Regions from separate parts of the Thiosocius teredinicola genome, predicted to be linked through region 1. Evidence: predicted binding sites of a transcription regulator. Region 1 holds the regulator's gene; the other holds the start of a gene.
The links. The regulator sigma-54, encoded in region 1, starts transcription at its own class of promoters, with help from an activator protein. The targets are predictions, from matches to a motif close to TGGCANGNTNCNTGCTT.
Positions count from the first base shown of each region.

Region 1 (5,221 bases):
CGCGCGTCGATGCCGATGGCAAACGGGCTGCGCGCCTTGGTCGGGTTGACGGTGATGTCGCGCACCAAGGCGTCGAACAGGCTGACCGGCAGGTTGTCGATGCAGTAGTAACCGACGTCTTCCAGAACGTGCAAGGCGATACTCTTGCCGGAGCCGGAAAGGCCGGTTACCAGAATGACGCTGGGCGTATCGTTTTGCGCAGGATCGGTCGACATGGGCTGATTATATGTGCAGCGGTCGAGACAAACAGCGGCGCGTTGGTTTTCCCGCGCTTATTTCCCGGTTTGACCCGGTGACGCGCCGCGGCCGCTCACGATTGGTCGAGGATCGCCTGCTGCTGGCGTTCGATCAGCACCTCGGTGGCATCGTAGCCCTTCAAGCGCAGCAGGTGGTTGCGCACTGCCGATTCAACCAGCACGGCGAGGTTGCGGCCGGGGGCCACCGGCACGGTGACCTGGGGAATCTGCACGCCGAGTACATCGCGGATCGCATGCGCCCCCGATAAACGGTCCATGCCGGAGATCTGGTCCGCCGACATGCGCTTGAGGTGCACGATCAGGCGCAGATACTTGGTGCGCTTGATTGAGCTGTCGCCGAACATCTGGCGAATATTCAGGATGCCCAGGCCGCGTACCTCGAGAAACTCGCGCAGGATCGGCGGGCAGGTGCCGCTGACGATGTCCGGCGCGATCCGGGTGAACTCGGGTGCGTCGTCGGCCACCAGGCGGCTGCCGCGGGTGATCAGGTCGAGCGCCAGTTCGCTCTTGCCGACTGCGGGGTCGCCGGTCAGCAGCACGCCCATGCCGAGTACCTCGAGAAACACGCCATGCAGCGTGGTCTTCTCCGACAGGAACAGCGAAGCGTAATACTGCAGGTTGTCCAGGACCTGGCTGTCGCCGAGCGGCGAGCGCATCAGTGCCACACCCGCCTCGTCGGCCATGGCCGCCAGTTCCGGAAGACCTTCCACGCGGTCGACCAGCATGACCAGGGCCGGTCGCTCGGCGAACAACTGTTGCAGTGCCTGCTGCCGGTTCGGCGAATACAGGCTGTTGAGATAGCGTTCTTCAGCCGGTCCGATGACCTGGACGCGGTTGGGGTGGATGTAGTTCAGCGGGCCGGCGATGATGCCGGTGCCGGCGTCGCTGCTCGACGACAGAATGGTGCTGTCGGCGCCGGAGTGGCCGGCCAGCCATTCGAGTTGCAATCGTTCCTGGAGTGCTTCGTAAAGGTCGCGGACGCGAATGCTATGCGGCATGGGAGCTGGAGTGGCCGGTCAGGATAGCGATCGCTTCCTTCGCCTCTGCCTCGCGCAGTCTCGCGCGTAGCTCTTCTTCGTTGAACATCGCCGCCAGGCGGGCGAGCAGCTGAAGGTGTTCTTCGTTGGCGTCTTCCGGTACCAGCAGGGCGAACACCAGGTCGACCGGCTGGCCGTCCAGCGCATCGAATTCGATAGGGGTTTCCAGGCGCAGGAATGCGCCGCGCGTGTCGCTGATGCCGGGCATGCGGGCGTGCGGCAAGGCCACACCTCCCGCAAGCCCGGTGCTGCCCAGGCGCTCACGTTCGAGCAGGCGTTCGAAAATCTGCTCCGCCGTCGGCTCGTCGGTATCCCGTGCGAGCAGGCGTGCCGCCTGCTCGAGGATGCGTTTTTTGCTCGATGCCGGGTCAGCGATGCTGACGCTGCCCGACGTGAGGATGCCTTTAGGTAGCATGGTGAGACCGGATCAGTTCATCCCGCCGCTTCGACGGACGCATCTTTGTGTCCGTTGCCACGGTGGCTCTTGATCTTTTCTTTGTGGCGGATGACCTGACGATCCAGTTTGTCGACAAGCGAGTCGATGGCAGCGTACATGTCTTCGTGAGTGGAATCCGCAAAGACGTCGGCACCGGCGATATGCACGGTGGCTTCGGCCTTCTTGGTGAGTTTTTCAACACTCAGGATGACGTGTACGTTGGTGACGTGGTCGAAGTGACGCTCGAGTCGGGCGATCTTCTCGTCAACGTAGGCACGCATCGAGTCGGTGATGTCGACATGGTGACCGGTCAGGTTGACTTGCATCGATTTTCTCCTTGCATTTCAGCGCTTTCGATCAAGCTAAGCGCTTGCGTTCGTTCGACGGCGGGATCGCCATCGATTCACGATACTTGGCAACAGTGCGGCGGGCGACGTTGATCCCCTGATCAGCGAGGATGGCCGCGATCTTGTTGTCGGAAAGGGGTTTGTTGGGTTTCTCCGCACCGATCAGCTTTTTGATCAGCGCGCGAATGGCCGTGGCCGAGGCCTCGCCACCGCTGGCGGTGCTCACGTGGCTGGAGAAGAAGTATTTGAACTCGAAGGTGCCCCGTGGGGTGTGCATGTATTTCTGGGTGGTTACCCGTGAAATGGTTGATTCATGCATCTCCAACGCCTCGGCGATATCCCGCAACACGAGCGGTTTCATGGCCTCTTCTCCATATTCGAAGAAATTGCGTTGAAAGTCGACTATCCGTGTCGCAACTCGCAGCAGCGTATCGTTGCGGCTCTGCAGGCTCTTGATGAACCAGCGGGCCTCCTGCAGGTGGTTTTTCAGCGTGACGTTGTCGGCGCTGTTGTCCGCCCGCCTGATCATGTTCGCATACTCGGCGTTGACGCGTAACCGGGGGGCTGCATCCGGGTTGAGTTCGACCCGCCACTGGTTGTTACGTTTGTACACGAACACATCGGGCTCGACGTAGGTCGGCGGCTGGCTGGCAACGCTGGTACCCGGGCGCGGGTTGAGCGAGCGGATCAGGTGGATGACCGACATCAGGTCGTCGCTCTCCAGCTTGAGCTTGCGCTTCATCTGCGCCTCGTCCTGCGCCGCGAGCAGGTCGAAGTGCTCGCCGATCAGGAACAGCGCGCGCTCGCGCCACTCGAAGTCTTCGGGCAGCTGGCGCAGTTGAATGAACAGGCATTCACGCAGGTCGCGTGCCGCAATGCCAGGCGGATCAAAGGCCTGCACGCGGTGCAGCACGGCCTCGACCTCTTCGGTCTCGATATCCGGATCATCCATGCTGGTGACGATGTCTTCGATCGGCGTGGTCAGGTAGCCGTCTTCGGAGATGCCGTCGATGATCGCCTCGGCAATCGCCAGGTCGGTCGGGCTGAACGGCGTCAGCTGCATCTGCCAGATCAGGTGGTCCTGCAGAGATTCGCCGCTGCTTTGTTGATTCAGGAAGTCCTGGCTTTCGTCGCTGCTGGCGGCGCTGCCGGGAGAGGCGGGTGTGACGCTGTCGTAGATGTCATCCCACACGGTATCGACCGGCAGTTCATCCGGCATGGCCTCGGATTCGATCTTGACCTCGCTTTCGTTGTTCGGGTCGTTGCGCGAATCGTCGTTGTTGTTCTGGGTGCTTGCATTCTCACCGTCGTTCTCGCTCTTTTTGCGCTCGCTGTCGGCTTCGTCGCGACGCGTACCTTCCTCTTCGGTTTCGAGCATCAGGTTGGAGTCGAGGGCTTCCTGGATCTCCTGTTTGAGATCGAGCGTCGACAGCTGCAGCAGCTTGATTGCCTGCTGCAGTTGCGGCGTCATCGTCAGGTGTTGACCCAGTCGAAGCTGGATGGTGGGCTTCATTCGGCTACTATCTGGTATGAAATTTGATCGGACTCCCAATGCCATTCTAGCGCAACTGCGCGCGAGTCGAACCCGCTGTGCAGACCGGCGTTCCCGACTTTGGCGAGGCGCAGTATTTGGCGATGTTGCTGCGCAGCAATCATACGCCTAATCACAGCCGGAAGTTCTCGCCGAGATAGACTGCGCGGACTTGCGGGTTCTCGAGAATCTCCTTCGGCGCACCGAGTGCGAGCACGCTGCCTTCACTGATGATGTAGGCGCGCTGACAGATCCCAAGGGTCTCGCGGACATTGTGATCGGTGATCAGTACACCGATCCCGCGTTCGGCCAGTTGACCGACAATGCGCTGGATATCCATGACTGATATGGGGTCAATGCCGGCGAATGGCTCGTCGAGCAGGATGAAGCGCGGCTGTACCGCCAGAGCCCGGGCGATCTCCAGGCGCCGGCGTTCACCGCCCGACAGGCTGATCGCCATGTTGTCGCGCAGGTGACTGATACCGAACTCGCGCAGCAGGTCGTCGCACATCTGCTCGCGCTGGCCGCGATCGAGGTCGTCGCGCGTCTCGAGGATCGCGATGATGTTCTGCGCCACCGTGAGTCGGCGGAAGATCGACGGTTCCTGCGCCAGGTAACCCAGGCCGAGACGGGCACGCGCATGCATCGGTTTGTCGGTGAGGTCGTGCTCGCCGAGCGTAACCCGCCCCTGGTCGGCGGGAATCAGCCCGGCCATCATGTAGAAGGTTGTCGTCTTGCCCGCTCCGTTGGGGCCGAGCAGACCCACAACCTCGCCTTCGTTAAGGTACAGCGACACGCCGTTGACGACCGAGCGCCCACGGTAGCGTTTCACCAGATCTTCGGCGGCGAGTCGGGTCATGGCGTTGTATGGATCGCGTGTACTGCTTATTGATTCGGCGGATCGATGGTGATCTGAACGCGCTGCTTGCCTTTCGCGGCGGCGCCGGCCTTGACCACCGAACGTACCCGGTCGTACACGATGCGGTCACTGCGCATGCTGTCTTTGCCCTGCACCAGCACGGCATCGCCGATCAACACGAGGTTTTCGCTGTTCACCTCGTATTCGGCGCGGCGCGCCTGTCCTTTCACCGGTCCTTTATTGGACTGCTGCGAGAACTTGACGGGGCGTCCCTCGGCGACGATTTTCGACGGCTTTTTGCCGCGGTGCTGCACGGTCACGACATCGGCCTGCAGATGAATGCTGCCTTGGCGCAGGTCGACGTCGCCGCGGTAGATACTGACGCCTTTCGACTGGTCGACATCGACGCTGTCGGCCGCCAGCTGGATAGGCTGTTGCTTGTCTGATTCGAGTGCCGTGGCCGTTGCGGTCAGCACGACGAGCAACAGCGCCAGCAGAGAATTAACGCGGTACATAGTAGCCTTTTACCTGCGAGAGAAATTTCAGTTTCGATGGCGAACGCAGCCACGCCTGCAGGCCGACGGATTCAACCCAGTCGCCATCGCTGTCCACCCTAACGTGTTCGTCGGTTTCCGCATAGTCTTGTTCGGGCTGTACGCGAACCTCGCTCGTCACCAGGTGCACCGGCGCGTTCTGCGCATCGCCCTCTCGATCGATGATCACCTCGCCGGACAACAACAGCAGGCTGCCGTCG
Region 1 covers NZ_CP019936.1:241,760-246,980, forward strand. The annotation lists gene rapZ (RNase adapter RapZ) at 1-215, opposite strand, end outside; gene hprK (HPr(Ser) kinase/phosphatase) at 311-1,255, opposite strand; gene ptsN (PTS IIA-like nitrogen regulatory protein PtsN) at 1,245-1,709, opposite strand; gene hpf (ribosome hibernation-promoting factor, HPF/YfiA family) at 1,727-2,056, opposite strand; gene B1781_RS01115 (RNA polymerase factor sigma-54) at 2,088-3,590, opposite strand; gene lptB (LPS export ABC transporter ATP-binding protein) at 3,742-4,467, opposite strand; gene lptA (lipopolysaccharide transport periplasmic protein LptA) at 4,494-4,982, opposite strand; gene lptC (LPS export ABC transporter periplasmic protein LptC) at 4,969-5,221, opposite strand, start outside.

Region 2 (5,221 bases), 1.1 Mb from region 1:
GCCGCAAGAACAGGGGCTGCAGGAGCATTGGCACATCATGTGCTACTCATCCAGTGAAATCGCTTCGCGGTGATTTCTCCTAACTCTCTGTCGATATTGCCAGAATGGCCTATGCCGCCGTCCCATCCCAAACTGTGGTGCGGCGGCTTTTTTTTACCGCGGCCCTACTCAGCAGTTTCAGTAGTCCGTATGATGCGCGCCGTTTTTGTGATCGTAGGGATCGCGCGGCGAGTCGACTGGAGACGTAAACGCGAACACGCATGGTGGACAACGGAAAACCACATAAAAAGCTGCGCGTACTGCTGGTTGACGACAGCCCAGAGCGGCGGGCATCGGTAGAGAAATCGCTGGCCGAGGTCGGATGCGAGGTTGTCGGTTTTGCATTCAGCAGCGAGAACCTATTGCGTCGCGTCGAGAAAGAAAATCCTGACGTGGTGATTATCGACCTGGAGTCGCCGGGCCGCGATACCCTCGAGAGCCTGCAGACCGTGCAGACCGCCGCCCCAAAACCCATCGTGATGTTTACCCAGGACGACGATGGGGCAACCATCTCGCGCGCCACACGTGCCGGCGTCAGCGCCTACGTGGTCGACGGCATCAGCCAGAAGCGCGTGCGTCCGATCCTCGATGCCGCCATCGAACGCTTTCAGCAGTTCCATACCCTTTCGCAAGAGCTCGAAAAAACCCGCGCGCAACTGGCGGAGCGCAAGGTGGTCGACAAGGCCAAGGGCATCCTGATGAAACAGCGCGGCATGAGCGAAGACGAGGCCTACAAGGCGATGCGCAAACTCGCGATGAGCACCAACAAGCGCCTCGTCGACATTGCCGAAGCCATCGTCAATGCCGCCGACCTGCTGATCTGAAAACGCACCAACATGATCTCTGAATAACACCGGGATTCGGTTTCTCGCACGCTGTTGGTGCGGTCTTGGTCGGTGTACTAATAGGCGGTGAGGGGCTTGGCTGCGATCACCAACGTCGCCCGGCTTCAGCTGGCTACGTTAGAAGTCTCTAAATTACAGCGACTTAACAACTTGGCCAGGAGCTTAAGCGGCAGCGCGACAAAATCACAAGGCTAATTGGCACAAGCGTTGCTCTAGGGTTTCTCAACTTTGTCATGTCTGCAATCAAGTCGACCCAACGGCGGGCTGACCGGCAGATGTGACCGACAAGGCCAAAGTAGGCCAACCACGACAATGGCGTCCTGTCCGAACGGAGAAGTTCTCGTTCGATGCAGTGCGCCTTTTTTGTTGCCTGAAATTTTTGGAAGTGACGAGGTCCCGATTGATGAAAAAACAACTCGACTCCATGACCCGCCGAGGGTTCTTGAAGCGCACGGTTCTGGCCACCGGTTTGGCCATGGTGATCGGTGCGTTCGGCGGCACCGCAAGTGCAGCGGTGGGTGAGCCGGAAAAGGAAGACCTGAAGTTCGGTTTCATCAAGCTGACCGACATGGCGCCCTTGGCGATTGCCTATGAGAAGGGCTACTTCGAAGACGAAGGCCTGTATGTAACGCTCGAAGCACAGGCCAACTGGAAGGTGCTGTTGGACGGCGTTATCGACGGCCAACTCGACGGTGCGCACATGCTGGCCGGTCAACCGCTGGCCGCGACCATCGGCTTCGGTACCAAGGCTCACATCGTCACGCCATTTTCGATGGACCTCAACGGCAACGGCATCACCGTGTCGAACGAGGTATGGGAACAGATGAAACCGCATGTGCCGAAGCAGGCCGACGGCAAGCCGCAGCACCCGATCAAGGCCGACTACCTCAAGCCGGTGGTCGATGACTACAAGGCCAAGGGCAAGCCGTTCAAGATGGGTATGGTGTTCCCGGTGTCGACGCACAACTACGAGCTGCGTTACTGGCTGGCGGCCGGCGGCATCCACCCCGGATATTACGCACCGCACAAGGGTGACATCACCGGCACGTTGCAGGCCGATGCGCTGTTGTCGGTAACGCCGCCGCCGCAAATGCCGGCCACGCTCGAAGCTGGCACCATTTATGGATACTGCGTAGGTGAGCCCTGGAACCAGCAGGCTGTGTTCAAAGGGATCGGCGTACCGGTGATCACCGACTACGAGATCTGGAAGGACAACCCGGAAAAAGTCTTTGGTATGAACAAAGAATTTACCGAGAAGTATCCGAACACCACGGTACGTGTCGTCAAGGCCTTGCTGCGCGCAGCCAAGTGGCTGGATGCGAATGACAACGGCAATCGCCCTGAAGCAGTGAAGATCCTGTCGCAGTCGAACTATGTTGGTGCAGATTATGAAGTCATCGCCAACTCGATGACCGGTACCTTCGAATACGAAAAGGGCGACAAGCGCGCAGTGCCGGACTTCAACGTGTTCTTCCGCTACAACGCAACTTATCCCTATTACTCGGATGCGGTCTGGTACCTGACCCAGATGCGTCGCTGGGGCCAGATTGCCGAGCCGAAAGCCGATAGCTGGTACGACGAAGTTGCCAAGTCGGTCTACCGCCCGGACATCTACAAGCAGGCAGCCATGGAGCTGATTGCCGAAGGCCACATGACGGCGGATGAGTTTCCGAACTTCGATGGCGAAACTGGCTACCGCGCACCGCAGACCGAGTTCATCGACGGCGTGACCTTCGATGGCACCAAGCCGAACGACTATCTGAAGGCGTTCGAGATCGGCCTGAAGGGCGACGAAGTCCTGTAAGACTGAAGCGGGGCAGGCAATCGCCTGCCCCGCCATGAATACGCGAACATAGTTTTTAGGAGCACATGATGATCAGTGCTATTCGCAACCGTAAAACCTTCGAGTTCGGCCCGCTTAGCCGATTCCTCGATTTCCTCGCCGGCGACAGCCTATCGAAGGCGACCGGTGGCATTGCGCGCAATGTCCTGGTGCCAATGGCGGCGATCCTGGTATTCCTGGTGCTGTGGACCGCAGGCGCCAAGCAGGTGCAGACCTCGTTGGGTGAACTGCCTGGGCCGGGCAAGGTTTGGGAGCAGAGTGTCGCACTGTATGACGAGCACAGCGCCGAGCGCGTGCGCGAAGGCGAGTTTTATGACCGCATGCAGGCGCGTATCGACAAAGCGGTCGCCGCCGGCAAACCGGCAGAACGCATCGAAAAGATGAAGGCGCGTCAGTACACCGGCAAGGCCACGTTCATCGATCAGATCTTCACCAGCCTGTGGACGGTAATGGCTGGCTTCATCATCGCCTCGTTGATCGCTATCCCGGTGGGGATCGTCATCGGCATGAGCCAGACGCTGTACCAGGCATTCAATCCGATCATTCAGATCTTCAAGCCGGTATCGCCGCTGGCCTGGTTGCCGTTGGTCACGATGGTCGTGTCCGCGGTGTATGTCAGCCAGGATCCGATGTTCTCCAAGTCGTTTGTGAATTCGGCAATTACGGTAACCCTGTGCTGCCTGTGGCCGACCATCATCAACACCGCCGTCGGTGTGTCGGGCGTCAGCAAGGACCTGATCAACGTCAGCCGGGTGCTGCGCCTGAACTGGTGGACCAAGACCGTGAAGATCGTACTGCCGTCGGCCATTCCGATGATGTTCACCGGCCTGCGTCTGTCGCTCGGTATCGGTTGGATGGTGCTGATCGCGGCCGAGATGCTGGCGCAAAACCCGGGACTGGGCAAGTTTGTCTGGGACGAGTTCCAGAACGGCAGCTCCAACTCGCTGGCGCGCATCATGGTGGCGGTGATCGTCATCGGTTTTATCGGATTCCTGCTCGATCGCGGCATGCTGGCTCTGCAGCGTGCATTCAGCTGGGATAAATCTGCGGTATTGCGCTGAGCGCGGCCCGAGGAGTAATTGATGAATACCTATCTCAACATCGATCACGTGGGCATCACCTTTCCGACCGACAATGGCCCGCTGAACGTACTCAATGACGTCAACCTGAAGGTCGAGAAGGGTGAGTTCATCTCGCTGATCGGTCATTCGGGTTGCGGTAAATCGACCGTGCTGAACATCGTCGCCGGTCTGTTGCGCGCCAGCAAAGGTGGCGTGTTGCTCGAGAATCGCGAGGTCGGTGAACCCGGACCGGATCGGGCCGTGGTGTTCCAGAACCACTCGCTGCTGCCGTGGTTGACGGTTTATGACAACGTCCGCCTGGCGGTCGACCAGGTCTTTAAGAAAACCAAGAGCAGGGCCGAACGCGATGAGTGGACGCGGCACAACCTTGAGCTGGTGCACATGTCGCATGCGCTCGATCGCAAGCCCGATGAGATCTCCGGCGGTATGAAACAGCGCGTGGGTATCGCGCGTGCCTTGTCGATGGAGCCGAAGGTGCTGTTGATGGACGAGCCGTTCGGCGCACTGGACTCGCTGACACGCACGCACATGCAGGACTCGCTGATGGAGATCCAGGCGCGCCTGAACAATACCGTCGTCATGATCACCCATGACGTCGACGAGGCGGTGCTGTTGTCCGACCGCATCATCATGATGACCAACGGCCCGTCGGCCACGGTCGGCGAGATCTTGCACATCGATATCGAACGTCCGCGCGATCGCCTCGCGTTGGCCGAGGACCCCTCGTACAACCACTACCGCGCCGAGGTCGTGCGCTTCCTGCACGAGCGTCATGTGACGCAAGGCGCTGAGGAAGCCAAACCGACCGTTCAGAAAGCGGATGACGACAGTAGCGATGACGACGATGCGTCAAAGCTTCGCCTTGCGGGTTGAACGGTAAAACGATGAATGACAATTCGCTACCAGCGGGTTTCGACCCCTTGACGCTGGAGAAACCGAACCTGGCCTTGGGCTTTGTCGCGCTCAGCGATTGCGCGCCGCTGATCGTCGCCCAGGAGAAGGGCATCTTTGGCAAATATGGCCTGGACGTCACGCTGTCGAAAGAGACCTCGTGGGCCAATGTGCGCGACAAGGTGGCAGTGGGCATCCTGGATGCAGCGCAGATGCTTGCGACCATGCCGCTTGCGTCCACCTTGGGTTTGGGGCCGATCGAAAAGCCGATGATCACGGCGCTGAGCCTGGATCTCAACGGCAATGCGATCACGGTGTCGGAGGCCCTTTACCAGCGGCTGCTGGAGGCCGACCGCGACGCTATGAAGCGCTCACCGGTCACCGCCACGGCCTTGAAAAAGCTGGTCGATGCCGACAAGCAGGCCGGCCGCAAGCCGTTGACGTTTGCCGTAGTCTTTCCGACCTCGACGCATACCTATGAGTTGCGTTACTGGATGGCCTCCGCCGGCATTGACCCGGAT
Region 2 covers NZ_CP019936.1:1,302,012-1,307,232, forward strand. The annotation lists gene B1781_RS06415 (ANTAR domain-containing response regulator) at 261-863, shown strand; gene B1781_RS06420 (CmpA/NrtA family ABC transporter substrate-binding protein) at 1,288-2,688, shown strand; gene B1781_RS06425 (ABC transporter permease) at 2,754-3,788, shown strand; gene B1781_RS06430 (ABC transporter ATP-binding protein) at 3,810-4,682, shown strand; gene B1781_RS06435 (CmpA/NrtA family ABC transporter substrate-binding protein) at 4,694-5,221, shown strand, end outside.
Region 2: B1781_RS06420 (CmpA/NrtA family ABC transporter substrate-binding protein) is a predicted target of sigma-54. The motif match lies at 1,081-1,097, and genes of this name have one in related genera.